One region of the Pantoea ananatis PA13 genome, then DNA from elsewhere that is predicted to be linked to it. Evidence: predicted binding sites of a transcription regulator. Region 1 holds the regulator's gene; each other region holds the start of a gene.

Region 1 (9,807 bases):
GGAAAAAGCGCGGTAAGCGGAGCTAGTTTGCACATCCTTGTGCGGTGGCCGGCATGAGCGTACCGACCCGGGTAGGAGCGTCCCTGAAAAGCGTGATTACCAGCGGTAATCTTTGTTAGAACCTTCCCAGGCCGTTACTTCCTTCTCCGCTTCTTCTTTTGCGTAGCCGTAACGTTCCTGGATTTTACCGACCAGCTGATCGCGTTTACCTTCAATGACTTGCATGTCATCATCGGTCAGCTTGCCCCATTTCTCTTTCATTTTTCCTTTGAACTGTTTCCAGTTACCACTCGCTTCGTCTTTATTCATTGCAGACCTCCACGTTATCCTTCGGTTTCGCATTATCTTGCAGTTAAGCAAAATCACGATATAAAGCGCTGGTCATAAGCGCCATTCAAAGTTAATTGTAGTAGGTAATCTCAGGATTGCCGGAAAAAATGAAAATATTATGTATCCTGCGTCATAATTCCGCCTGAGCGTTCAGGCATTGAACCAGGTGCCATTACGCCAGTGCTTCCGCCAGACCAGCCACAAGGATAAGCCACGCAGGGCCAGGAAAACGGCGATAGCCAGCCACAAACCATGGTTGCCCAGCCAAGGCAGTGTCGTGAGCGTCAGGAAGTAACCCAGCGCAGCCACTGCCATGCTGTTACGCATTTCTCTGCCCCGCGTTGCGCCAATAAACATGCCATCCAGTAGATAGCACCAGACGCCGATCAGCGGTAACACCATCTGCCAAATCAGAAAACTATCGGCCGCCTCTTGCAGTGCACGAATAGAAGTCAGCAAAGTCACGATCTGATAGCCAAAAAAAGCATAGGCCAGCGAGAAAAACAGCGCCACTAACAGGGCCTGGCGACAGGCAGACAACCATACCTGCTGCAGTCGGCTACCGTCTTTTGCCCCGTGTGCTTCGCCAGCAAAGGCCTCGACGGCATAGGCAAAGCCGTCCAGGGCATAAGCGGTAAAAGTAATAAACATCAGAAGGATAGCATTTACCGCTACCACATCCGGGCCAATACGGGCACCCAGTACGGTCAGCGAGGCAAAGCAGAGCTGCAAGAGCAATGAGCGCAGTAAGATATCGCGGTTAAGGCGAAGAAGGCGGTGAATATCGCCACGCCAGCTGCGGGTGAGCATATCAAACCTGATACCACGGAGCTTTAATACGCGCCACACCATCGCCATACCGACCAGCAACGTCGCGTATTCTGCCAGCGCGGTGGCGGTGGCGGCACCGGCCACGCCCCAGTGCAGGCCCAGAACCAACCAAAGATCTAACAGGATATTGATGACATTCCCCACCACCAGCAGGATGACGGGTGCCCGGGCATACTGAACGCCCAGCAGCCAGCCCAGGATTACCAGGTTAGCCAGCGTTGCGGGCGCGCTGAGCCAGCGAATATGAATAAACAGGGCAGCCTGTTCCAGCACCGACGGATCCCCACCGACAAAGCGGGTCGCCAATGCGGTGACGGGATAGCGGAGGAAGATAAACAGGATGCCGACCACCAGGGCGATGATCAGTGGCTGTGTCAGCGCACGCGCCAGCGCGGTCTTATCGCCCGCACCGAATGCCTGTGCCGTTAAGCCCGTAGTGCTCATGCGTAGAAAAAGCAGCAACATGAAGACAAAGCTGGTGACGGTCGTGCCGACGGCGACGCCGCCCAGATAGATCGGACTGTCGAGATGACCAATAACGGCCGTATCGACCAGGCCGAGCAAAGGAACCGTAATATTTGACAGGATCATGGGCAGCGCTAACCGCCACAGTTTTTTATCGGTAGCCGTCAGAAAGCGCATTCGTAAATCCGTGCGATGAACCGCCGGGGTTTCAGGTCAACCCACAGCGGAAAAGTAAGGACAAGCAGGGGAATAGTAAGATTGACGAAAGCCGACAATCTTAACCGGTTTTACAGCCACTCACCGTTACGCACAATGCCCACGGCCAGACCTTCAACGGTCAGTGACTGGGCACGGGTGTCAACAACGATAGGCTCGAAATCATTGTTTTCAGGTAAGAGATGCACCACAGAACCCTGCTTTTTCCAGCGTTTTACCGTGACTTCGTCATCGATGCGCGCCACCACAACCTGACCATTGCGCACGTCCTGCGTTTTGTGTACGGCCAGCAGATCGCCATCCATGATGCCGATGTCTTTCATTGACATACCGCTTACGCGCAGCAGGAAATCGGCTGAAGGCTTGAACATGTCGGGATCCACTTTGTAATGTGTTTCAATGTGTTCCTGAGCCAGTAATGGCTCACCGGCGGCAACACGACCGATCAGCGGCAGGCCGTCTGATGGCTCTTCTTCCATTAACAAACGGATACCGCGGGACGCACCAGAGACAATTTCAATCACGCCTTTACGCGCCAGTGCTTTCAGGTGTTCTTCGGCCGCATTGGGCGAACGAAAACCGAGTTGTGCAGCAATTTCTGCACGCGTTGGCGGCATGCCTGTTTGATTAATGTGGTCGCGAATCAAGTCGTAGACCTGTTGCTGCCTGCTGGTTAATGCTTTCATCCCGCCCCCTGGTTGTTTATACAGTCGCTGTGAGTATATACAGGTATTGGTGAAATGGAAACCAAAACTCAGGTCAAAATCAGTTATTTGAGCCGAGATGGAACGCTTATCGCAAATGCGACCAAAGCAGCGTTCCCCAGACAAAAAGGGCCAGTAATATTGCGATAAAAACGGCAGCGGATCCCATGTCTTTTGCCCGCCCGGCAAGCGGATGACGCTCCTGGCCTGTGCGGTCTACCACGGCTTCTATCGCGCTGTTCAGGACTTCGACAATAATCACCAGCACGACAGAACCAATCATCAGGATGCGCGAAACAGTATCGACATCCAGCCAGCAGGCCAGGATAATCGCCACCACTGCGGCAACCGCTTCCTGACGAAAAGCGGCTTCGTGCTGCCAGGCAGCACGCAGACCTTGCCATGAATAGCCGGCCGCTTTCACAATACGGTTAAGGCCGGTGGCATTATTTGTCATAATAAAGGAACTCTTTTCAAAGGATTGACGTCAATATTGGGCAGCGCACAATTGTCGCTGTCACAGATTTTTGCTGCGCTTTCTGATAAGCTTGCGCCGCTTTGCTAACAAGAGGCTTCATATTGTCTATGTCAGGTTGGCGTATACTTTTTTATAAATTACTGAATTTACCCCTTTCGTTTCTGGTAAAGAGTAAGGCCATTCCGGCCGATCCCGTATCCGAACATGGGCTGGATCCTACCCGGCCTATTATGTATGTCCTGCCTTATGATTCAAAGGCCGATCTCCTCACTTTGCGTGCGCAGTGCATCCGGCACGATCTGCCCGATCCGCTCTCACCACTGGAGATTGACGGGGCCCTGTTGCCGCGCCATGTCTTTATTCACGACGGTCCGCGCGTGTTCCCCTATTTCGTGCCCAGCGTCGAGTCGGTAAAAATCTTCCACGAATATCTTGATCTGCACCGCAGTAATCCTGAGCTTGATATTCAGATGTTACCGGTTTCAGTTATGTTTGGTCGTGCACCTGGCCGGGAAGTGCAGGGTGAAGACAATCCACCGCATTTGCGCTTGCTTAACGGCGTACAAAAATTCTTTGCCGTGCTCTGGCATGGACGTGACAGTTTTGTGCGCTTCTCACCGACCGTCTCTCTGCGTCGTATGGCGACTGAGCACGGCACGGATAAATCCATCGCCCAGAAACTGGCCCGGGTTGCCCGTATCCACTTTGCCCGTCAGCGTCTGGCGGCTGTTGGCCCGCGCCTTCCCGCGCGCCAGGATTTGTTCAACCGCCTGCTGCAATCGAAGGCGATTGAAAAAGCGGTAGAAGACGAAGCCCGCAGTAAAAAGATTTCCCATGAGAAGGCGCAGCAGAACGCCATCGAGATGATGGAAGAGATTGCCGCCAACTTCTCCTATGAAGCCATTCGCGTGACGGACCGGGTAATGGGCTGGCTCTGGAGCCGCCTCTATCAGGGTATCAATGTGAACGGCGGTGAGCGCGTGCGTCAGTTGGCGCAGGACGGACACGAGATCGTTTATGTGCCCTGCCACCGCAGCCACATGGATTACCTGCTGCTGTCTTACGTGCTGTATCACCAGGGGCTGGTACCGCCGCACATCGCCGCCGGTATTAACCTGAATTTCTGGCCTGCCGGGCCGATTTTCCGCCGTCTGGGTGCCTTCTTTATTCGCCGTACCTTTAAGGGCAACAAGCTCTACTCCACCGTTTTCCGCGAATATCTGGGCGAGCTTTTTACCCGCGGCTATTCCGTCGAGTACTTCGTTGAAGGCGGCCGTTCACGTACTGGCCGACTGCTGGATCCTAAAACCGGGACGTTATCCATGACGCTGCAGGCCATGCTGCGCGGCGGTACGCGCCCTATCACGTTAGTGCCTATTTACATCGGCTATGAACACGTCATGGAAGTGGGAACCTACGCGAAAGAACTGCGCGGTGCCGTTAAAGAGAAAGAAGGCTTTATGCAGATGGTGCGCGGCTTGCGCAAGCTGCGTAACCTCGGCCAGGGATACGTGAATTTTGGTGAGCCGCTGCCGCTGATAAATTATCTGAACAAGCGCGTTCCTGAATGGCGGGATTCTATCGATCCCATTGAAGCCCAGCGCCCGGGTTGGTTAACCCCAACGGCGAATGATATCGCGGCCACCATCATGGTGCGAATCAATGAAGCCGGCGCGGCGAATGCCATGAACCTGTGCGTGACCGCCCTGCTTGCTTCACGTCAGCGCTCACTAACTCGCGAGCAGCTGATTGAGCAACTGGAGTGCTACACCCAGTTGCTGCGCAATGTGCCCTACTCACCGGATGCAACATTGCCAGACATGTCCGCCGAAGCCTTGCTGGACCATGCCCTTAGCATGAACAAGTTCGAGAGTGAGAAAGACAGTATTGGTGACATCATTATTCTGCCGCGCGAGCAGGCCGTGCTGATGACCTACTACCGTAATAACATTCATCATATGCTGGTGATGCCAGCGCTGATTGCGGCGATTGTGCAGCAGCACCGTAATCTGAGCGAAGCCGAACTGCTGCGTCAGGTCAGTCTGATTTACCCCATGCTGAAGAGCGAACTGTTCCTGCGCTGGAGCAATGACCAACTGCCGCAGTTGCTCACTGATTTGTGCCAGGAACTGACGCGTCAGGGGCTGATTACCATTGAAGCGGGCCTGCTGTCGTTCAATACCGCGCGTTACCGTACGCTTCAGCTGCTGGCCGCAGGTGTACGTGAGACGCTGCAGCGCTACGCCATTACTTTCTCCATCCTGAGTGCCAAGCCCACCATCAACCGTGGCACGCTGGAAAAAGAGAGCCGTACCCTGGCGCAGCGTCTGAGCGTGTTGCACGGCATTAACGCGCCGGAGTTCTTTGATAAAGCGGTGTTTTCCTCACTGGTGCTTACACTGCGTGATGAAGGCTATATCAGCGACAGTGGCGATGCAGACGTGGCGCAGACACTGGCGACCTGGCATATCCTGGCTGAGCTGGTTACCAGCGATGTACGCATGACCATTGAGAGCGCTGTCGCGCACGATTAACGAGTCAGCGACAACGAAAAAGGCGACCATTGAGGTCGCCTTTTTTATCCGCGTGCTGGCATGGCGCAACTACCCGCTTTGACCCACTTTCCAATCCACAAGCTGGCTGTGATGTCCTGTCAATGGCGTTTAAAGAAGCTGTGAAAACGGCGGCGTATTCATCAGCACGCCCAGAAACAGAACCAGTCCTACGTAGTTGTTGTTCAGAAAAGCGCGGAAACAGGCCTGGCGATCGCGCTCTGCGATCAGCTTTTGCTGATAAACAAACAGCCCGCCAGCCAGCAATAGTGTCCAGTAAAACGCCCCGTTCAGATCCAGAATCATCCCTACCCACGCCATGAGTACCAGCGTCGCCAACTGCAGCAAACCAATAATGAATTTGTCGTAGCGGCCAAACAGTATCGCCGTTGATTTAACGCCAATCTTCAAGTCATCATCGCGATCGACCATGGCATATTGCGTGTCATAGGCCACCGTCCAGCAAATGTTAGCCAGAAATACCAGCCAGCAGACAAGAGGTAAGGACTCACTAACTGCTGACCATGCCATGGGAATCGCCCAGCCAAATGCCGCGCCCAGCACCACCTGCGGCAAATGCGTATAGCGCTTCATAAACGGATAGACCCAGGCCAGTGCCAGGCCCACGATCGAGAGCATGATAGTCATCAGGTTCATGCTCAGCACCAGGGCAAAGGCAATCAGTCCTAACACCACAAATAAGTATTTGGCCTCTTTCGCGGTGACGGCACCGCTTGCCAGCGGCCGGTGCTTCGTGCGCTCGACATGACCATCGACCTTGCGATCGGCATAATCATTGATGACACAGCCTGCGGCGCGCATAACAAATACCCCGGCGACAAACACCGCCAGTATGTGTAGGGGCGGAACAGCCATCTTTGCCAACCACAGCGCCCACAATGTTGGCCACAGCAGCAGCAGAGCGCCAATCGGCTTATCAATGCGCATCAGGCGGCTGTAAGCCTGCCATTTCGTCATGTTTTGTGTGTTCTGCACAGGTCAAACCCTTAACCTTGATCACGATAGAGCGGCGAAGCCGGTAAAAACAGTTCCGTTAACAGCAGCGGTTTCCCTGACAGTCGCAGGCGCGAGCGGCGTCCCCAGAGCGCATCAACGCGGCCAGGTTCAATGAAATCGCGGGTCAGCGTTGAAGACGAGAACAGGTAACGCCCCAGCGGGCGCGTACCGAGTTGCTGTAACATCGCTTCCGGGCCGTTGAGGGTACTTTCTGGCACCAGCGTGCGCCCTGCCAGCCAAGGTTCCTCATCCCCGTAGAGAATGACTTCTCGCAGCCAGAAACGCTGATCGGCAGGGAGTAATGCCCCTTCATCGCCGAGTTCATCGGCGGAGATAAAGCCCTCACGTACAGGTTCCACCCTGACCTTCTGGCAATGCTGTTCAAAACGTCGCGTCATGGAATCCTCTTCCATTAGCCAGTCACGAAGCGGTTGCGTCAATGCGGCATCGTCCAGCGCCAGCCAGTTAAGTGAACGTAACGAACGGAGCGGGTCTTGCGTCATGGCACTTTCCCCTAAAAATTTTCAGAGAGGTAGTTTAGCGCAGAGCGATACGAGGAACACCCGTCCTGAATGCTGAGAACGTGATTACTCGCGTTTAAGCCGGTTACTGTTTGCCAGCCACAGCGTGATCACCAGCAGCAGGATGGCCGCAGAGTAGCACAGCGTATCAAAGGGATTTTTATGGTCGACGATGATCAGCCTGATGATGGCCGTAATCCCGATATAGACAAAATAGCGCAAGGGAAAATGGTAGCCCGACTGAAAGTACTTCACGATGAGTGCAATGAACTCAAAGTAGAGAAAATAAATCACAATGCCCTCAATTAGCAGGTAGGAGGACGCCTGCTCACCGGTGCTAAACAGCACATTGGCCAGATGTACCGTCTCCTTGCCCAAAAATACCATCAAAATGAAGGCCAGGATCAACAGCCCCGCGTTCAGCACCCACTGCATCAGGCGCGCAATCTTCTGTGCTGCAGGATTTTTATCACTCATGTCACGCCTCGAGAATCGAATGGAGTTCGGTTAGCGTTATCATGCTTTAGTGTGACCTAAATCACAATATAGCCGTCAGGCTTACCGCATCCGCTGCCCTCTCCGACACAACGTTGAGACGTGCCGTGTTCCCTGTCAGGCAGGGTGAATTCCGTCTCCCTAAGGCGGAATGACACAGCTGTACAGGCCGGTTTTTTGTTGCTGTGTTACTGCGGCTCACATCGGCCCGTTACGGCGGCTGATTTTCGCCGTGCCGCGGGTTGTTAAGCCTGTCATCCATTTTTCATATCCGCAGACTACATTGGCTCGGCTTTTGCGAACGACGGCGTCAGACAATGCTTTCACCGGCGTCTCTGGATAAAGGCGTTTACTGCCCTGAGCTGGCGCGTGGCTTCTGTCCTCTGGCAGTGAGCAGAGTCAGGTGGCCGCAAAAAACGCGATGCAGTACGCGAGACGTCACCAGAAAGCAGACGGCTCGCAATAAGTTAGTGTGCGCACACTATCAAAATAGATCCTGCGCAGGCGGTAATGAGACGTGAAATCAAAGCCTGTCACCGCGTCAGAAAACCTCACAGTGATCCCTGAGGGCTCAGACGCGCAAATTCAGCGGCGCAGCAAGGAGAAAACATGAAAACGATTTTGGTGATTTTGGACGGCCTGAGTCACTACGTTGCTCAACATGCTATGGGTTACCTGCATGCGGAATGCGCCCAGGACAGAGGGCATTATTACAGCCTGACCTGCGAGCTACCCTCGCTGTCACGTCCGCTGTATGAATGTATTCTGACCGGCGTTGCGCCGGTGCAGAGTGGCATCATTCATAACGACGTTAACCGTATGAGCCGCGAACGCAGTGTGTTTCACTATGCGCGCGATGCCGGACTGACCACCGCCGCCGCCGCTTACCACTGGATAAGCGAGCTGTATAACCGCACCCCTTTCGTCCCGGCACGCGATCGCCACACTGAGGCCCCGACCCTGCCTGTTCAGTTTGGTCATTTTTACGTCGATGACAGCTATCCAGACTCGCACCTGTTTGAAGATGCCGAGAGTCTTCGGTTACGTTACAACCCGGATTTCCTGCTGATTCATCCGATGAATATCGATCATGCCGGACATCAGCATGGCCTGTCTTCTGCGCAGTACCGTAACCGCGCGCGCATGGCGGATGGCTATCTGTCGCAGTGGATGCCCGGCTGGCTGGCAGAAGGCTATCAGGTCGTCGTCACGGCCGACCACGGGATGAACGACGACCGGTCGCACGGTGGCATGCTGCCAGAAGAAACGACCGTTCCGCTGTTTGTGTTTGGCGAGGGATTCTCGCTAAGGCCCGGCCTGGCGCCTCAACAAACCGAGCTTTGTGGCACCCTGTGTTCACTGCTTGATGTGCTCCATGATAAGCCAGTCCATCATGCCCTGCTGGCGGGCTCAGCATACTGAAGCTGGCGCCCTTCCCCGTGCGGCGGAAGGGTTAAGAACATGAACGTCTTAAACCCGCTCCTGTGCTGACCTGCCAGGGTCAGCAACCGGGTATCACCCGCAGCCCTCTCCGGCCAGCCCCGCGCCCACTGAACGTTTCTGCCGGTGCGATGCGCTACCGCTGACCGTTCAATCGGCCTGAAAAGGCTCGCCCGGTAAACGAAGCGGTGCGCGCAGGCCGGATTTGTCCATGCAGATCGCCAGAGTAGTCTACATTTAGAGATGTCGACGTTGCGCAGGTTGTTTAAAACACTGAAAAAAATTGCACAGCGTCCGGCAATCACGTGATCAGATTGCGTTCTCCATCAGGCTGGCAATCTGAACCGCCTGAAGCCTGATGGTTAAGGAGCCACTATACGTGTTAACCCTGCTTAACTTACTCTCTGCCGTTGCGCTTCTGGTATGGGGCACGCACATTACCCGCTCCGGAATTATGCGCGTATACGGTGCCGATTTGCGCCGGGTGCTCAGCCGCAGTGTAGAAAAGAAACCCATGGCGTTCCTGGCCGGCATTGGCGTGACCATGCTGGTACAAAGCAGCAATGCCACCACGCTGCTGGTGACCTCATTTGTGGCCCAAAACCTGGTGAGCCTGACACCGGCATTGGTGGTGATATTGGGTGCTGACGTGGGGACAGCCATTATGGCGCGCGTCCTGACGTTTGATCTCTCCTGGCTTTCACCACTGTTTATCTTTTTTGGCGTAGTGTTTTTCATCAGCCGCAAACAAACCCGCG
Region 2 (9,807 bases), 1.7 Mb from region 1:
CCGGCACCAGGTCCAGCCACAGCGAGGCCAGCAGCGCCGAGAGCACCGGCGTGAAGTAGGATGCGGTCGCCAGCAGCGTCAGGTTGCCATGCTGGATACCATAGTTCCAGGCTGAATAGGCAAGCGCCGTCGATGCGCCCATAAACAGCACTTCTGCAGCAGCCGTCAGGCTAAACTGCATGGTTTCCTGAGGGGTGAACAACGCGAATTTGAGCCACAGCGCCAGAGCCGTCACCACAAAAAACAGGGTGACGCCGTTGCTGCCACGTGCAAAGCGGCGCGTGATGTTATTGTAGAGTGCCCACGTTAATGCCGCAATAAACGCCAGCAGGTAGGCTGTGGGATTGCGGGTCATATTCTGCGTCATCTGGCCCAGTACATCTTCGTTGGCGCCCTTCATCACCCAGATGATTCCGCACAGGGAAAGCAGCAGTCCGGGCCACAGCCACAGGCGAAAACGCTGTTGATTAAGCGGAATGGCCAGCAGGATGGTCAGACATGGCCAGAGATAGTTGATCATCCCTAGTTCCAGCGACTGTTGACGGTTGCTGGCGAGACCAATCGCCAGCGCCAGGCAAATTTCATAGCCGACAAACAGGGTGCCGCCCACAAGCAGATAGCGCCCTGGCAGGGAACGCGGATGGGGGATGCCGCGCGTGAGGCACAGTAAAATCGCTGTCGTGGAATAAATCAGCGCGGCGCCGCCGGTCGGGCCAAACGCCTCACTGACGCTGCGCAACAGGCCAAGGGTGGTGCTCCAGAGCAGAATCGCACTCAAACCGATTAAGGTTGCGCGTGATAAGTTAGCAGGCATAAAACTCAACGTTTAAAGGAGCCGCCAGCGGGCAGCGAGCGCGAAGTATGCTAACGGTAAGCATGTAGCCTGTCCATCAGGTATTCCGCCAGGGGAACCAGTAACAGGCCCTGTGCGGAGCAACGTTTTTCCCTCAACGCCCTTCATGAATGGCCTGATTAACAGGTTGCATAACGCCTTTTGCCGATCGCAATCCAACCCTTGTGGCTTTCCCTCTATTGACGAGCCTCGCAAGCGCATCAACCCCGCGCAGGCAAAGGGGGATGACCACAGGATTAGGTTTCATAGATTTCCGTCCGCGAGCGCCAGAACAGGGTGGAGCGTTAAGAATTGGTTAAGGATTTATTACAGTGAGTAACGATGTGTTTTTTTATGCGTCATCATAATAATAACTTATTGTTTTTAAAATAATTCATCCACGTTAAATGCTTAATAAACAATGCCTGTTTTGGGCGCTGTTATCACCTTTTTATGTCGATAGTTAAGGTCTGCGTCTGAAATTTTTAGACGAATTAACTGTTTTAATTACAACCAGGTGAAAAATATGACTATAACACAGCGGCTTTTACTGACCTTTTCTCTTCTCTGCATGGCGCTGATAACCATGGTTATCGTGGCGGTTTCTGTGGCGGACGGTTTTCAATACCGTTTCCAGTATGTGCAGGAAAATACCCTTCCTTCTATTACTGATATTGCCAAAATGGTTGACGGCAGCAACGCCATTATCATCGCGCTCTACCATCATCAGAGCATGACCGATCCCGCTAAGCAGATGCAGATTGAGAAAGAAATCAACGGTGTCTTAAACCATATTTCGCTGCTCAACCAGAATTACCTTAAGAACGATATTTCCAGTGAGGAAGATCGACAGATGACCGAAAAGGCATTTGTCACCATTAAAAGAATTGAGGCTGATCTGCCTGCTTTTCTCACCGCCTCACGCGCACAGAACGATGCGGTTTCTTTGTCGATGCTGCAGGGTAATAGCGGTATCGGTGCGATAACCCGACAGCTGATTAACGATTATCAGAAACAGCTGCAACTCAATGTGGATATTGGTAATCAACTCCGTAAAGAAAATGACAGCACCTATCGTCATACTTTACTCATTCTGATTGCCGGCTCAGCTTCAGCCATACTGCTTTTGGGCTTTTTTACGCTTAAAACCATTTTTGCTATTCGTCGTCAGCTCAACGCGATGCGCCACACAATGGAAGCCGCGAGCGAAAATCTGGATCTGACATTACGTGCAGATGACGCTCGCAGAGATGAAATCGGCCTGACGGCAAAGGCATTTAACCATTTGGTGGAAAACGTTGCCCTGTCCCTCAGCGCAGTAGAAAGCGCGGCGCAGTCGGTCAGCACGGCTTCCGCACAAATTTCTGCGGGCAACGAAGATCTCTCCTCCCGTACGGAAGAGCAGGCTGCCTCCCTGGAACAGACGGCTGCCAGCATGTCTGAGTTGAGTGAAACAGTGCGTCAGACGGCAGAAAATACACGACTTGCCAGCCAGCTTGCCCAAAACGCGCGTGATATCTCTGAAGACAGTGCGTCACGCGTGAAGGCGATGCTGATGACCATGGGCGATATCCGGACGAGCTCGACAAAAATTACCGATATTATCGCGTTGATTGAAGGTATTGCATTCCAGACCAATATCCTGGCGCTTAACGCGGCGGTTGAAGCGGCACGGGCAGGCGAACAGGGGCGTGGTTTTGCCGTGGTGGCAGGGGAGGTGCGCAATCTGGCTCAGCGATCGTCTTCTTCTGCCAGGGAGATCAAAGCGCTTATTGAAGCTTCTATGCTCCATGTGGAAGCCGGCTCGAATCAGGCAGAAGGCGTGGGTAACAATATTACGCGCATGACAGACGCGGTCCGTCAGGTGACCGATTTAGTCGATGAGATTTCGGTTGCTGCAAACGAGCAGTCTCAAGGGATTAATCAGGTGCACCTGGCCGTAAACCAGATGGATGATGTGACGCAGCAAAATGCCTCTCTGGTTGAAGAAGCGTCTTCTGCATCCCGTTCATTAATGGATCAGGCCTCAACCCTCAACCAGCTGGTTGCTACCTTCACGCTCGCCAAAACGCAGCGCCAGGCACCGATCCAAAGCAGCAGGGTCGGACGTGCAGACCGCGTGCCACTTCCTGCCCGCAACGCGATGGCAGCGGCGAGTGACGCTGACTGGCAGCGTTTTTAATCGGGAACCTATTACATGGCAGCGCCCGGCTACTGAGCTGACCGGGCGCGATGACAACGGATAAAGACGAGGGGGGATTATTTCCAGAAATCGTCGAAAACGGTCACAGGCGGACGACGCTTGTGCTCGGTTTTCAGGTACCAGCCTTCAATGATCTTCGCGCTTTCCGGCGCAATGGTTTTGCCTTCCAGATAGTCATCGATCATGTCGTATGTCACACCCAGCGCGACTTCATCCTGCAGGCCAGGACGATCGTCTTCAAGGTCGGCGGTGGGTTTTTTCAGATAGAGATGCTCGGGACAGCCCAGGGTTTTCAGCAACTGTTTTCCCTGACGTTTATTCAGGCGGAAGATTGGGTTGATGTCACTCCCGCCGTCGCCATATTTGGTGAAGAAACCGGTAACGGCTTCTGCGCCGTGGTCGGTACCGACCACCACACCTTTGGTCATGCCGGCAATGCTGTACTGCGCTTTCATACGTTCGCGGGCTTTTTCATTACCGCGGATAAAATCGGACAGGACGATGCCCGCGTCTTTCAGCGCCCGCTCGCTGGCCAGCACCGCTTCTTTAATGTTGACCACCAGCGAGCGATCCGGCTGGATAAAGGCCAGTGCATCCTGACAGTCCTGCTCATCGGCCTGCACGCCATAAGGCAGGCGCACCGCGATAAAGGTATAGTCTTTATCGCCCGTTTCTTGCCGAAGTTCCGTTATTGCCATTTGGGCCAGTTTGCCGGTCAGGGTTGAATCCTGTCCGCCGCTGATACCGAGTACCAACGTCTTAACACCGCTGTGACGGGTTAAGTACGCTTTTAGGAAATCAACGCTAGTGCGGATTTCCTGTTGTGGATCGATAGTCGGCTTAACGCCGAGTGCGGTAATGATTTCCTGCTGCAGTGACATCAACATCTCCTCAAGTCTGTCGCTCGTTGGCACAATACAACGCCTGTTTTAAAGCTAACGCGCATCCCTGTAAACAACAAGCCAAAGCGACAGCTGTTTTTATCAGGGCAGGCGGAATCACAGGGTTTTTGCACCGGATGCCGGTTTTTTCGCCAAAGCCATAAACGTCAGTATAGCCAGCATGTAGCAGCCAAAAACGGTCAGCGTCATACTGATTACTGATGTTCCTCCGATGCCCGTCACCGGTACGGCAATGGCCCCCAGGGTAAACATCGTCACGCCAATCACGGCTGAAGCGCTACCGGCGCGCTGCCCCTGGCTTTGCATCGCCAGTGAGGCCGCCGTCGTGGAAATCACGCCGTTACTGGCAACGGTAAAGAACAGGGCCAGCAGTAACAGCGGCAGGGGAGCATGACTTATTCCCGCGATCAGCAACAGGCTGGATGCCACGCCTGCCAACGTCAGCCCGCCTTTTAGCACCCGAAACTCCCCCCACAGCGGACAGAGCCGGGCGCTGGTCTGAGAGGCGATGATTAGCCCGAAACCGTTTGCGGCAAAGCAAAGGCTGAACGCCTGCGGTGACAGGCCATAACGTTCCTGCAGAACAAACGGCGAGGAGCCAATATAGGCAAACATGCCAGACATCATCAGCCCCTGCGTCAGACAAAATCCCATAAAAGGGCGATGGGTAATAACCTGGCCCAGCGCCGCATAGGCAGAAAAGACCGATCCCTGACTGCGTCGCCCGGCGGGCAGACTTTCATGCAGCTTTCCGCGCGCCAGCAGGATAAGTAAAACCGCGATACAGCCCAGCACCACAAAGATACCGCGCCAGTTCAGAAAGGTCATGAGTGCGCCGCCCAGTACAGGCGCAGCGACAGGTGCCAGGCCGTTTACCAGCATTAACAGGGCAAAAAAGCGGGTAAGTTCATGACCACTGTACATGTCACGAGCAACTGCCCGTGAGAGCACCGCACCGCCTGCGCCTGCCAGTCCCTGAAACAGGCGAGCCAGTAGCAACTGGTTAATGTCCTGCGCCAGCGCGCAGCCCACCGAGGCAATAAACAGCAGCACCAGGGACAACGTCAGTGGGCGCAGGCGGCCAAATTTATCGCTCATCGGCCCGAAAAACAGCTGCCCGGCTCCCAGACCGAGCAGCCCGGCCGTCAGGCTGAGCTGTGCCGTTGAGGTCGATGTCTGAAGATCCGTTGCCAACTGGGGCAGCGCGGGCAGGTACAGGTCAATGCACAACGGCCCCAGCGCGGCAAGCAATCCCAGTGTAATGGCATAAACCAGGCGGTTTGGTGATGAAAGCTTCATGTATCCTCTGTAGGTAAAATGTGACATTGTCACTTTTAAGGGTTGTTACCAGGGCAGGCCCGGCAAGCGTGCTGTCTCACTTATTGGCGGCTGCGCAAAGGTCATCTCGGGGCATGTTATCAAAGCATCCTGAGCGAGTTGAGTTTAAGTCTGTCATTAACTTGAAAAAAACCGTTTTATGTTCCAGGCTTTTCAGCACATGGACAAAAAACGAGGAACAACAAGATGAATAAAGTGATGGGATGTATCGCTGCGGCGCTGACGCTGGCTGCGCTCTCTGGTTGTACGACTTACGATCGTGCCGAAAGCTACGTGACTAAGCCGGTGGTTAAGGACGTCAAAAAAGGCATGACCCGCGAGCAGGTACGCCAGATTGCTGGCCCAGCTTCCACTGAAATCACCATGGTGCATGCACGTGGTACCTGCCAGACCTACGTTATCGGCGAGCGTGACGGTAAAGCCCAAACCTATTTCGTCAGTTACAACGATGTAGGCCGCGTGATGAACTACGGCTTCCAGAGCTGTGCTGAATACGACACAGACCCGCAGGTTAAGCAGTAATTAGCCGCTTTAAATAAGAAACGGCTCGCCATTGGGTGAGCCGTTTTTTTTATAGCTACAATCCTGCCGGTCGGGGCACTTCAATGTAGCTGCCGTTAATTTCCCGCTGATAGTAGTGCCCGTCCTGCACATAAAAGCGCCTGCCGTTAAAATCCAGCACTCTCATGCCCGTTTCGTAGGTTTGCACAGGCGGCTCAACCACCACGTACTCTTCTCCGTGACGCTGATAATAACTGCCGTTAAGCAGGTAATACGTTAATCCGCCAATCAATACCGCCGTTGCGGCCAGCGGCAGAACATGGAAGTGATCGGGGCCGTGCCAGCGCGGTGCCGGACCATGCCAGCCTGGGCCGGGTCGCCAGTGTGGACCCGGGCCCCAGTCGCCGGGACGAGCAAACGCGTGAGTGGGCGCGACAATTGCTAGCGCCAGTAATGAGGCGATAACCGTTTTCATGAGCATTCTCCTGCAGTTATTACCTGCAGAATTCTCTTTTTGCTGCGTAAAGACAAGGGGAAATGCTGTGCATTATTGCCCGTTTACCACGCTTAACGTTTTCTTAACGGGAACAGGATGATGATGAAGAAATAAGGAGAAGATAAGACAAAAACAGAGAGAAAGACCTGGCGGCGGACGCCAGGTCTGGCGTGATTAGCTGTGCTCTAATTCACTGTGTTCGCTGCGCTCTAAAACGCGTTTATCGGTCAGGCCCAGCCAGCGACTGGTAAGCGATCCTGCGGTCATTGAGCCATTGACGTTTAACGCGGTTCGTCCCATGTCAATCAGAGGCTCAATGGAAATCAGCAGCGCGACCAGCGTGACCGGCAGCCCCATCGCAGGCAGGACGATCAGCGCGGCAAAGGTCGCTCCGCCGCCGACACCGGCTACGCCTGCTGAACTCAATGTCACAATGCCGACCAGCGTGGCAATCCACAGCGGATCAAAAGGATTGATGCCGACCGTTGGGGCGACCATCACTGCCAGCATCGTCGGATAAAGACCGGCACAGCCGTTCTGTCCAATGGTGGCACCAAATGAGGCCGAGAAGCTGGCAATCGATTCAGGTACGCCAAGGCGGCGGGTTTGCGCCTCCACGTTCAGTGGAATGCTGGCGGCGCTGGAGCGGCTGGTAAAGGCAAAGGTCAATACCGGCCACACTTTGCGGAAGAAGCGCATAGGATTGATGCCGTTGACCGACAGGAGCAGCGCATGAACCACAAACATAAGGGTCAGGCCCAAATAGGATGCCACAACAAAGCTGCCCAGCTTGATGATGTCCTGCACGTTGGAGCCGGCAACGACTTTGGTCATCAGCGCCAGCACACCATAAGGTGTCAGCTTCATAATCAGGCGAACCAGCTTCATCACCCACGACTGCAGCGTATCAATGGCGGTCAGTACCCGCTGGCCTTTTACCTCATCATCCTTGTGCAACTGCAGGGCAGCCACACCCAGGAACGCGGCGAAGATGACCACGCTGATGATGGACGTCGGGCTGGCACCGGTTAAGTCGGCAAACGGGTTTTTAGGAATGAATGACAGGATTAACTGAGGCACTGTCAAATCAGCGACTTTACCAACGTAGTTGCTCTGAATCGCGCTCAGGCGAGCCGTTTCCTGGGCGCCCTGTACCAGACCGGTCGCGTTAAGGTGAAACAGGCCGGTGACAAAAACGCCGATCAGGGCAGAAATTGCCGTTGTAAACAGCAGTACGCCGATGGTCAGAAAACTGATTTTTCCCAGTGAGGAGGCATTGTGCAGGCGGGCCACGGCGCTGAGAATCGACACGAACACCAGCGGCATCACAATCATCTGTAACAGCTGAACATAACCGTTACCAACGATGTTAAACCAGCCGATAGAGGCTTTAACGATATCGCTGTTGCCGCCATAAATCAGCTGAAGCGCGAGGCCAAACACTACACCCAGCACCAGGCCAGTCAGAACCTTTTTCGACAGGCTCCAGTTTGCCCGGCCAAGGCGCGACAGCAAAAGCAGTAGCAGCACAAATGCCACGACGTTAAGCGTAAGAGGAATATCCATAGCAACTCCGATGTAATGCAGCATTCCCTGGTCAGGAGAGCAGCAGAGGTTTGATCGTAAAGATACGTATCCAGAAATGGTAACAGTTAGAAATCGCGCAATCTTATATCCAAATGGAATAGCTTATAACCTTACCCTTTTCCCGGGCAATTAACGCTCAGATTGCGCAGAAATGAGACGGCTAACGCCATTTTGTAAGGTGTCGAATACCTGGGCGGGCCAGCCATTTTCGCCAAATGAAGGCATCCCTACCGGGAACCACAGAGCGTAACCGATCAGGCATAAACAGAGCGCTCGCTCCAGTTGATTGCCTTTCTGGCTGTTCAGTACCGGCAGGCGAAAACGCCAGCGGCAGGGCCAGAGTAGTGGAACGCCAGCGGGAGTAAGCATATCCGCCACAATATGGCTCAGATAACCGAGCGTCATGCCCTGCAATACATCGGCCGGGAGGGGCCAGCTTTTCGGTACGTTAATCTGAAACAGCCACAGGCTGGCCGCCACCGCAAGCAGGCTGTGGGTAAATCCCCGGTGACCAAAGGCCCGCGCAATAGGGTGGGACAGCCAGCGAAGCCGCTGTCCTAACAGAGATTTGGGATGATCGATATCGGGAAGCAGGCAGGTCAGTAACGTGGCCGGGATCAAATGCCACCAGTCTGCGTGCGCCATCACCGGCGTGAGTTCGGCCCGTTTGGCAAAAATAGCGCTGGCAACCGCAAAAAAGATATGGCCCTCGGCCGTCATGATAAAACCTGGCTGCAAAAACTGTCGATGCATCCAGTATAGGGATTTATCCAGTAAATGAGAACCTGTGACGCTGTAACGAAGCGTTAATTTTTTAAGCCTGTGCAACAGGTTACAACACAGGCACGATTACCCCAGTAAGTGGGCGGGCATCAGCTGTGTCAGATTGCCGAGTTTAACATCGGCCAGTGCCCAACGAGCATCTTCCTGATGGACGGCAGCCGGCACGACGATGGCGCGCATCCGTGCCGCTTTGCTCGCCACCATTCCGTTAACGGAGTCTTCCAGCGCGACGCAGTTTAACGGATCGATGCCCAGCGCCTCCGCCGCATTAAGGTACACCTGAGGGTGCGGCTTGCTGTAAGGCAGGTTCTCCGCCGAAGACAGCACGTCAAACCAGGGCCGCAGGTTGAACATCTCCAGCACGGCTTCCAGCATAAACAGCGGCGAGGCCGAGACCAGGCCGGTTTTTAGCCCCTGCTGCTTACATAACCTCAGGGCCGATTCAACACCGGGCAGCAGAGGGCGTTCTGTCGCAATCAGTTCCATCACGCGGGTAATAATGCGCTGGGTAATCTCCTGCTGCGACGGACCGGTCCAGGGCAGCGTTTCATACCACATGCGCACGGTTTGATCGATGCGTAGCCCGAGCGTATCGGGCAGCGTATGACGGCGCGTTAAATCAACGTCCAGGGTGGAAAAGATATCCATTTCGGCCCGATCCCAGAGTGGTTCCGAATCAATCAGTAATCCATCCATATCAAATAAAGCCGCGTAAACCGGGCGGTGGTAAGACATAAGGCGCTCCCCTGTAAATAATCCCGCTACCTTACCACGAACGCAGGCGGGGGTTAACGAGAGCCTTGCCGGGCGCAGCCTGCTCTTTTTTTTGGGAAAATTCCCTGAGGGCAGGTTAGACTGAAGGCTAACAGGATTTTGGGTTCAGGAGATATCATGACCTATCAACAGGCTGGCCGTATTGCCATCCTTAAACGCGTTGTCGGCTGGATAGTTTTTTTACTGGCGTTGCTCTCCACGATCATCTCACTGCTGAGTTTTCTCTTTAAACACAGTGAAAAGAAACCCGGCATTGATGCCGTGATGCTCGATTTTATTCATGTCATGGTCGATATGATTCGTTTTAACACGCCGTTTCTGAACGTTTTCTGGCACAACTCGCCCGTGCCGGAGTTTAACGGCCAGATGAACCTGGGGTTCTGGCTGATCT
Region 3 (9,807 bases), 790 kb from region 1:
GTTGCGTATTGCTGTGGCCGGGCTCAAACACGTTTTCTTCAGCCATGCCGAGGCGTTACTGCATGGGGATATCCACAGCGGCTCGATTTTTGTGGCTGACGGCAGCTTAAAAGCGATTGATGCCGAGTTTGGTTATTTTGGACCCATCGGCTTTGACGTGGGCACCGCGCTGGGTAACCTGCTGATCAACTACTGTGGTTTACCGGGCCTGTTGCCTCCCCGCGAAGCCGTTGATGCCCGTGAGCAGCGCCTTAGCGACGTGCGTGATGTCTGGAATACCTTTGCGACGCGCTTCCTGGCGCTGGCAGAAAGTCACACCCAGGATGTGGCCATGGCGTATCCGGGTTATGCACAGGCGTTTCTGCGCAAAGTCTGGGCGGATACCATTGGCTTTTGTGGAACGGAGTTGATCCGTCGAACGGTGGGCATGTCGCACGTGGCGGACATGAAGCTGATTCGGGATGATGAAATGCGCACCGATTGTATTCGCAATGCGATTACCTTAGGCCGCACCCTGATTCTGGCCGCCGGGCACGTGGACGATGTCGAGGCATTGATTGCCCGCATTCGTCAGGCAGGATAAAAAAAGGCCGACATGATGTCGGCCTGATTGTTTATGCCGCCTCACTGGGGCGGGCGGGTTTTGAGACATCCTGCTTTGCCGGCACGGCCAGCGCATCAGCCTCAAACTCATCCACGTTAATGGAACGCAGACGGCTCTGCTCGGCGCGTTTCAGCACTTCAGCTTCTTTGTCGTCAATCCAGCCCTGTTCCAACGCCTGTCTAGCCAGCGCATCCAGTCGGGTGAATGAGAAGTGTTTTTTATGCTGCTTGCACAGGCGGTCGTGAATCACTTCCGCCGCCATCACGTCCTGCAATGCCTGCTCTAACTGACCTGCAGGATTATGCTGGCTCGGCGCAAGATACTGACCACGACCTAAACGCGTACGCGTCGCCGAAGGCACCTGCAGCATTTTTGCCAGTTTGTGATCAAGACGATCGGACGGTGCAGGGCAGTGCTGACCACCGGCAAACACCATCAGTCGAATAACGCCAGCCACCAGGCGGTTCGGGAAGTTACTCAGCAGATCGTCCATGGCTTTCTCTGCTTTATTCAGTGCATCCTGCACGCCCCAGTGCACCAGCGGTAAATCGGCTTCGTGGCGTCCTTCATCGTCATAGCGTTTCAGAGTGGCAGACGCCAGGTAGAGCTGACTCAGCACATCACCCAGGCGAGCAGACATCCGTTCGCGACGTTTCAGGCTGCCGCCTAAGACCGCCATAGAGACATCTGACAGCAAGGCCAGGTTGGCACTAATGCGGTTCATGTGCTGATAATATCGACGCGTTACATCGCGGGTTGGCGCGGCGCTGGTGCGACCGCCCAGCAGGCCTAGCCACAGGCTGCGCATCGCGTTGCTGCCAACGTGACCAATATGGCTAAACAGCGCCTTATCGAAGGCGGCAACATCGTTGCTGGCGGCGGCGGCCATTTCCTGCAGGACATAAGGATGGCAACGAATTGCCCCCTGACCAAAGATAATCATGCTGCGGGTCAGAATGTTCGCGCCTTCCACGGTGATAGCGATGGGCGCACCCTGATAGGCACGCGCCAGGAAGTTGCTGTCACCCAGCATGATGCCCTTACCACCCGCGATATCCATCGCATCGATGATTGACTGTTGAGCGCGATGGGTACAGTGATATTTGACGATGGCTGACAGAACCGCGGGTTTTTCACCCTGCATAATCCCGGTGGTGATTAGCGTAGCGGCCGCGTCCATTACATAGGCATTACCTGCGATGCGCGCCAGCGGCTCTTCAATACCTTCCATTTTACCGATAGACAGCTTGAACTGACGACGGATGTGCGCATAGGCGCCGGTCGCCAGTGCCACCGTTTTCAGGCTACCGGTTGAGTTTGACGGCAGCGTGATGCCACGTCCGACGGACAGACATTCCACCAGCATCCGCCAGCCCTGACCGGCCATTTCCGGGCCGCCAATGATGAAATCAATGGGGACAAAAATGTCTTTCCCACGGGTTGGACCATTCTGGAACGGTACGTTGAGCGGGAAGTGGCGATGACCGATTTCCACGCCCGGCGTGCTGGTTGGGATCAGGGCACAGGTAATGCCCAGTTCCTCTTTCTCGCCCAGCAGATGCTCGGGGTCGGAAAGCTTAAAGGCCAGACCCAGTACGGTGGCGATTGGGGCTAACGTGATATAGCGCTTGTTCCAGGTCAGTCGCATGCCCAGCACCTGCTGGCCCTGCCATTCGCCCATGCAAACGACGCCGGTATCGGGGATTGCCCCGGCATCGGAACCGGCTTCCGGGCTGGTAAGGGCGAAACAGGGAATCTCGTCGCCCCGCGCCAGACGCGGTAAATAGTGATCTTTCTGTTTTTCCGTTCCGTAATGTTGCAGCAGTTCGCCCGGACCCAGTGAGTTAGGCACCCCCACGGTAATCGCCAGAATACCCGATACGCCCGACAGTTTTTGCAACACGCGTGCCTGGGCATAGGCGGAGAATGCCAGTCCGCCGTACTCTTTTTTAATGATCATGGCGAAGAAGCGGTGCTCTTTCAGATAGGCCCACAACTCTGGCGGCATATCCGCCAGTTCATGGGTGATCTGGAAATCATTCGCCATGCGGCAGGCTTCTTCCACCGGGCCATCAATAAAGGCCTGTTCTTCCGGCGTCAGGCGCGGTTGCGGGTAGTTGTGCAGTTTCTGCCAGTCAGGTTTGCCCTGAAACAGATCGCCTTCCCACCAGGTTGTGCCCGCGTCAATCGCCTCTTTTTCCGTACGAGACATCGGCGGCATGACCTGCTGAAAGCGCTGCAGCACCGGTTTGGAAAACAGTTTGCGGCGCAGGCTGGTCAGGTTCAGCGGCACCAGGATGATCGCCAGCGGCAACAGCAGCCACGGCGTCCACAGGTGGGCCACCGCCATCGCAGCGGTCCACAGCAGCAGGATTGCGCTACTGAGTGACAGAGAGATGCGGTGATAAAACAGGGCGCCAATTAGCACCACTGTCGCAAGAATCGAGACAACCATCATAATGAAGTGCTCCGTTAAGTAGTAAGAGGTCTGACCTGTTATAAGGAGAGGTTTAAATCACCTGCTGGCATTTATCAATTTGTTTACATCGCAATTACAACCTGACTCACAAAATCAGCGAAACAGCGCCCGTAATGAAAATAACGAACGTGAAAAAAACGGCGGGCACACGGCTATCTGACCCTGTGGTGCTTTGCGCAGGTCAACCATTCCGTTAAACTTGCTGCGATTAACCTCCCCTACAAAGGACAAGTCTATGTATCAGGACATTATTCGTTCAGAGCTCAATGAAGCGGCAGAGACGTTGAATCACTTTCTGAGTGACGACGCGAACATTCACACCATCCAACGGGCGGCGGTGATGTTGGCTGACAGCTTCAAAGCGGGCGGCAAAGTGCTTTCCTGCGGCAACGGTGGTTCTCACTGTGATGCGATGCACTTTGCTGAAGAACTCACGGGCCGCTACCGTGAAAATCGTCCTGGATATCCGGCTATTGCCATTTCAGACGTCAGCCACCTTTCCTGCGTGAGCAATGACTTCGGCTATGACCACGTCTTTTCCCGTTACGTTGAAGCGGTAGGGCGTTCAGGCGACGTGCTGCTCGGGATCTCGACGTCAGGAAACTCGGCCAACATCATCAAGGCCGTTGAGGCTGCGCGTGCGCAGGGGATGAAAGTGATCACTCTGACGGGTAAAGATGGCGGCAAGATGGCTGGCAGCGCGGACATTGAAATCCGTGTGCCGCATTTTGGCTATGCCGATCGCATTCAGGAGATCCATATTAAAGTGATTCATATCCTGATGCTGCTGATTGAAAAAGAGATGGTCAGGTAACAGCACGACTGGCCTCCTGAGCGGCAGGAGGCGTTTTGACATAAGGCGGTTGCTATGTGCGAATTGCTCGGGATGAGCGCCAATGTTCCCACCGACATTTGTTTCAGTTTTACCGGATTAGTGCAGCGCGGCGGCGGAACAGGGCCGCATAAAGACGGCTGGGGTATTACGTTTTACGAAGATAAAGGTTGCCGCACCTTTAAAGATCCCTTGCCGAGTTTTAATTCCCCCATTGCGCGTCTGGTGCAGGAATACCCGATCAAGTCCCATTCCGTCGTGGCGCATATTCGCCAGGCGAACCGTGGGCCGGTCTCTCTGGAAAACACCCATCCGTTTACGCGGGAACTGTGGGGGCGAAACTGGACCTATGCGCACAACGGGCAGCTTAAAGGCTACAGGCAACTAGAGACCGGAACCTTTCGTCCGGTTGGTGAAACCGACAGTGAAAAGGCATTCTGCTGGATCCTGCACAAGCTGGCCACGCGCTATCCGCGTACGCCAGGTAACTGGCCTGCGGTCTTTCGCTATATCGGCGAACTGGCGGGCGAACTGCGGCAGAAGGGCGTGTTTAACATGCTGCTGTCGGATGGTCGCTACTTAATGGCGTTCTGCTCCACCAATCTGTTCTGGATTACCCGCCGAGCCCCTTTTGGCCGGGCGCAGCTACTTGATCAGGATGTGGAAATTGATTTCCAGAAACATACCAGCGCGAACGATGTGGTCACTGTCATTGCGACACAGCCGTTAACGGGGAATGAAACCTGGCACCGGATCGTGCCAGGCGAATGGGCTTTATTTTACCTTGGAGAGCGCCAGGAACGACTGTGAGGCCGCTTCGGGTTGTGTGATGACCGGGCTGCTGTTCATCACATATCTGCCGCTGGCAACATTTACCGTTGGCGGCTGATGATATTGCGCAAAGTAGGCATAGCCGGGCTGAAGCTGCTTCCAGAAATCCGCATAGGTGGAATAGCGATGACGCTGCATATTGCTCTCCGTCATGCGAAACGGATAAATGGCAATATTCACTTCCTGCTGGCCATTGCGTAATGCGGCGTTCACATAAGTGAAAATCTGATCCATGTAAGCATTGGTCATGGCATAGCAGCCGATAGACTTGCAGTCGCCATGAATCATCAGGTAGTTACCGCTGTAGCCCTGATCGCGGTCATATTGGTTGGGAAAGCCAATATTAATCGCGCGGTAAAAACGACTGTCTGGCTTCAGTTGATTCATTTTTACGCTGTAAAAACCTTCCGGGCTTTTAAAATCGCCTTCACGACGTTTAGGGCCAAGGCCGCCAGAAAAGTTGCAGATGCGGTAGGTATCCAGCAAACGGTACTCATTACCAATTTTGCCGTATAGCTCAAGCGTACGCTCTTCCTTAAAGATCTGAATATAAACCGGTGTACCGATTAGCTGTTTCTTTAATTCTTTACTGACCGGGGCCAGTTGCTGAACCGGCTCAGGAGTCATTGCCATGCTGAGGGCTGGCAGTAAAATCATCGCAAACAGAAGTGCGATTTTGCCCATGCTGTGTATACCTTGAAGTGAAGAAGAACAATGGCGCGGTAAGTGCGCCTCTGTTTGCATTATCGGAACTTTCCGCTACCGCAGCGCAACATTAAACATTGTGTGTTTTTTTAGCAATACAGCGCAGAGCAAAATGTCCATTTCTTTGATGGAATAGCGCTGAAAATTTGTAAAGTTTGTTAGCAACTGCAAGAAATATTGCACAAGTCTCTTCTGACTGTATACTTATCCAGTGCTGGAGGGGCGATGCGTAAGATCATTCATGTCGATATGGACTGCTTTTTTGCTGCAGTGGAAATGCGTGATGACCCTTCATTACGTGATATTCCCATGGCCATTGGCGGCAGCCGCGATCGCCGCGGCGTGATCAGTACCGCTAACTATCCGGCACGTAAATATGGCGTGCGCAGTGCGATGCCGACCGGTATGGCATTAAAGCTTTGCCCCCATCTGCGTTTATTGCCCGGGCGCTATGAAGTCTATAAAGAAGCCTCCAGCCAGATTCGCGCCATCTTTTCCCGTTTTACCTCCCTTATTGAGCCGCTGTCGCTGGATGAAGCCTATCTGGACGTTACCGACAGCACGCACTGCCAGGGCTCTGCCACGTTGATCGCCCAGGAGATCCGCGCCACTATTTTTCGCGAAACGCAGCTTACCGCCTCGGCGGGCATCGCACCGATCAAGTTCCTTGCCAAGATCGCCTCCGATTTAAATAAGCCGGATGGTCAGTACGTCATCACGCCTGCGCAGATGTCTGACTTTTTGCTGGCATTACCCTTGGCAAAAATCCCCGGCGTGGGGAAAGTCTCGGCAAAAAAGTTGGAAGAGATGGGCCTGCACACCTGCGCCGACGTGCAAAATGCCGATTTGGCACTGCTGCTAAAACGTTTTGGTAAGTTTGGCCGGATATTATGGGAGCGCAGCCACGGTATTGATGAACGCGGTGTGGTGGTGGAACGCGAACGGAAATCATTAGGCGTTGAGCGTACGCTGGCTGACGATATCGACAGCTGGGAGCGCTGCCTGGAAATCATTGATTACCTCTATGCCGAGCTTGATCGGCGCCTGACGCAGATTCGCCCCGATAAGCATATTGCGCGCCAGGGCGTGAAGCTGAAGTTCAGTGATTTCCAGCAGACGACTCAGGAGCATGTCTGGCCGGTGCTAAATAAAGAAGACATGATTGCCGTGGCGCGTAAAACCTGGGATGAGCGCCGGGCGGGTCGCGGTGTGCGGCTGGTGGGATTGCATGTGACGCTGGTGGATCCGCAGCTGGAGCGGCAGCTGTTGCTGGGCATATAGAGGGAGTTCCGCCGTTGGCGGGGATGGGGTTTGCTCTGAGTATGTTCCGCCCGCCAGGCTGCAGGGAGTTTCAGCCTGCCCGTGCAGGCGGTCGGGTTAAGGGGCTCGCGCCAGCCCCTTAACAATCCCGGCGTCCGGCAGCCGCCGCTGTACCTTCGTCACTCACTGCGGCCTGACGGACCGTCCGGATGCGCCATCCCTGGCGCAGCCGTCCTCGTCGCGGCGTCCCTGCCGCGCCGTCCTGGCCTTCGTTCTCTCCTCAGCGCGGCGGATGCCTCCTGAAAACCCCCGCCTGTGGGATTTTGTTCTTTTTTTTGTGCGGCTTTGCCTGGGGCCTGCCAGGTGATAAGTCCACGGTTTTGCTCCGAGAATGTTCCGCCCGCCAGGCGGTGGGGAGTTTCAGCCTGTCCATGCAGGCGGTCGGGTTAAGGGGCTTGCGCCAGCCCCTTAACAATCCCGGCGTCCGGCAGCCGCCGCTGTACCTTCGTCATTCACTGCGGCCTGACGGACCGTCCGGATGCGCCGTCCCTGGCGCAGCCGTCCTCGTCGCGGCTTCCGTGCCGCGCCGTCCTGGCCTTCGTTCTCTCCTCAGCGCGGCGGATGCCTCGAGCAAACCCTCGCCTGTGAGGGCGTGTATTTTTCCCAAAGGCCTGCTTTGCCTGTTATTAACATGCGCAATCAGAACTGAAGACAGGAAGGCCTGACGAAAATGAAAAAATGAACAGCAATAAGCTGTGATGCTTTTCTGGCATCTGAAGCGACGCGGAAAGTAGTTTTGGCACAGGTATCAAAGCGGTGGAGTGGGCCGGCCTTCCCACTCGCTGAGCGGATGCAGGATTTCCGGATGAGCCGACAGGACGTCGGCGAAAGTCAGGCCGCGCCAGGGATGGCGCGGCCTGGCGGTCCGGCAGAAATCCTGAAGCAGCGAAGGGACCGCGCAGCGGCGGGTGGGCAGGACGGGAGCCCGGGGTCAAGGGGCCGCGGCGACTGGCGGCCCCTTGTCGGTCGCCCGCATGGGGCGAGCTGAAACTGCCTGCCGCCTGGCGAGCGAAACCTTCCCGGAGCTTTATGACTGGACGCCGCTCAGGCTGTAAAGCCGGGAGCCCGGGGTCAAGGGGCCGCGGCGACTGGCGGCCCCTTGTCGGTCGCCCGCACGGGGCGAGCTGAAACTGCCTGCCGCCTGGCGAGCGAAACCTTCTCGGAGCTTTGTGACTGGATGCCGCTCAGGCAGCCCGCCTTAACCACCCCTGTTCGGCGACGAACACCTACTTCTTATATTTCGCTTCCAGCGTCGCAAACCACGGCTGGACGAAATCCTCATTACTGCCCCAGCCTGGAATAATCTTGTTCAGCGATGCCACGTTCACCGCACCAGGATGGCTGTTGAGCGCCTGCTGAGAAATCGATGCGGCTTTGAATTCATACGTCGCTGGGGTGGTTTCACCGGCAATCTTGTTCGCTACCAGGCGCATATTTACGGCCCCGATGGTTTTAGGGTCGACGGCGACGGTCTGTACCCACGGGCTGCCTTTCTGACGCATCAGCTGCAAATCCTGATTGGAGACATCAATGCTGTACAGTTTGATCTCTGTACGGCCATTCTCCTGCAGCGCTTTATAAGCGCCCTGGCTGAACGCATCCCACGCGCCCCAGATGGCATCGATCTTGCCTTTGGGGTATTTCGCCAGAATAGCGCCCACTTTATTGGCGGTGTCGCCCTGAACATCCGTTGATACCGCGCCAATCGACTCAAGTTGATGAATGCCCGGGTTCTCTTTCAGCAATTTTTCATAAACCACCTGACGACGTTCCATCGGTGGGAAACCCGCTACCCATAATTTAACGATGTTGGCTTTACCGTTGAAATCTTTGATTAACTGTCCCAGAGACAGTTGAGCCAGAGAAGCATCATCCTGAGCTGTCACCGTAACGCCCGGAATCGGGGTATCCACCGGTGTATCAAATACCGAGACTTTAATACCAGCGTCCGCAATGCGTTTTACCAGCGCGCTGGCGTATGGCGCTTTGCCATGTGACAGAACAATACCGTCGTATTTCTGGCTGATGGCCTGATTCACGAAATCCTGAAAGCGCGCATCGTCGCCGTTGCTGAGAAACGTACTGACTTTAAAGCCCAACTGGCGGCCTTGTTGAATCGCCCCCGCAACAAACTGCGTGGTGTTGTCGTCTGAGCCAAGGTTACGGATAACCGCAATACGGATCGGCCCTTCATGGTTAGCGATAGCGGCAGGAACGGGCGTAACGGTGTCGGCAAACGCTGCGCTGGCGTTTAGCAGGCTTAATGCCAGCAGCGAGAGTGTTATCTTTTTCATTATTCTTAACTCCAGTAAGGGGAACGCGCCTCAGCGGCGCTGAACGTACGTGATAGCCAGTGCTAAAGCCAGCACCAGCCCTTTAATAATGTCCATGGCGTAATAGGGCACGGATAACATCACCAGACCGTTTTGCAGCACGCCAAGAATAACGGCACCAAGTAGCGTACCCAGCGCATTCGGTTTACCTGAACCGGCAAGGGATAAGCCGATCCAGGCCGCAGCGACGGCATCCATCAGATAACCGCCGCCCGCATTCGCCTGCGACGATCCAATGCGTGAGGCCAGCAGAATACCGCCCAGCCCCGCTAACAATGAGGCGATAACATAGGCCAGTACGCGATAACGCGTGGTACGAATACCCGAAAGTCTGGCGGCTTCAGGATTACCGCCCAACGCGTACATGCGGCGACCGTGCTTTGTCAGGGATAACGCCAGCTGTGCAACGACCGTGACAACCAACATGATAATGACGATGGTGGGCACCTGGCCCAGCAGGTTAAAGGTTGCCGGAATTGTGCCCTCAGCCATGTCGCCGCTGGGCAACACCATATTTTCCGTAATCGAGCCACCAAAGCTGTAGGTCATTGCCACGCCCTGAATCACAAAGAGGGTGGCGAGTGTTGCCAGCATGTCGGGAATACGCAGCACCACGATCAGGAAGGCGTTGAACAGGCCGACCAGCGTACAAAGGGCCAGCGTAATTGCGATAGCCGCCGTCGTATCAAAGCCGTACCAGACG

What was found. The regulator LexA, encoded in region 1, represses DNA repair genes until DNA is damaged. The targets are predictions, from matches to a motif close to TNCTGTATGTACATACAGNA.
Region 2: the regulator LexA is predicted to act here: its motif matches at 8,599-8,618, upstream of PAGR_RS12360 (metal-dependent hydrolase).
Region 3: the regulator LexA is predicted to act here: its motif matches at 5,646-5,665, upstream of dinB (DNA polymerase IV).

What each region holds. Positions count from the first base shown of each region.
Region 1 is NC_017554.1:4,367,896-4,377,702, forward strand. It holds gene zur (zinc uptake transcriptional repressor Zur) at 1-26, shown strand, start outside; gene PAGR_RS20610 (CsbD family protein) at 97-309, opposite strand; gene dinF (MATE family efflux transporter DinF) at 481-1,803, opposite strand; gene lexA (transcriptional repressor LexA) at 1,914-2,528, opposite strand; gene PAGR_RS20625 (diacylglycerol kinase) at 2,635-3,003, opposite strand; gene plsB (glycerol-3-phosphate 1-O-acyltransferase PlsB) at 3,132-5,558, shown strand; gene ubiA (4-hydroxybenzoate octaprenyltransferase) at 5,688-6,572, opposite strand; gene ubiC (chorismate lyase) at 6,584-7,096, opposite strand; gene psiE (phosphate-starvation-inducible protein PsiE) at 7,181-7,591, opposite strand; gene PAGR_RS20650 (alkaline phosphatase family protein) at 8,219-9,031, shown strand; gene PAGR_RS20655 (Na/Pi cotransporter family protein) at 9,429-9,807, shown strand, end outside.
Region 2 is NC_017554.1:2,622,119-2,631,925, reverse strand. It holds gene yddG (aromatic amino acid DMT transporter YddG) at 1-814, opposite strand, end outside; gene PAGR_RS12390 (methyl-accepting chemotaxis protein) at 1,359-3,014, shown strand; gene nadE (NAD(+) synthase) at 3,092-3,916, opposite strand; gene PAGR_RS12380 (multidrug effflux MFS transporter) at 4,034-5,236, opposite strand; gene osmE (osmotically-inducible lipoprotein OsmE) at 5,462-5,797, shown strand; gene PAGR_RS12370 (DUF6515 family protein) at 5,853-6,251, opposite strand; gene PAGR_RS12365 (L-cystine transporter) at 6,447-7,838, opposite strand; gene PAGR_RS12360 (metal-dependent hydrolase) at 7,989-8,579, opposite strand; gene hxpB (hexitol phosphatase HxpB) at 8,709-9,377, opposite strand; gene PAGR_RS12350 (YniB family protein) at 9,534-9,807, shown strand, end outside.
Region 3 is NC_017554.1:3,575,389-3,585,195, reverse strand. It holds gene mtnK (S-methyl-5-thioribose kinase) at 1-583, shown strand, start outside; gene fadE (acyl-CoA dehydrogenase FadE) at 615-3,062, opposite strand; gene lpcA (D-sedoheptulose 7-phosphate isomerase) at 3,319-3,897, shown strand; gene PAGR_RS17030 (class II glutamine amidotransferase) at 3,952-4,725, shown strand; gene dpaA (peptidoglycan meso-diaminopimelic acid protein amidase) at 4,690-5,430, opposite strand; gene dinB (DNA polymerase IV) at 5,677-6,732, shown strand; gene PAGR_RS17010 (sugar ABC transporter substrate-binding protein) at 7,998-9,065, opposite strand; gene PAGR_RS17005 (ABC transporter permease) at 9,096-9,807, opposite strand, start outside.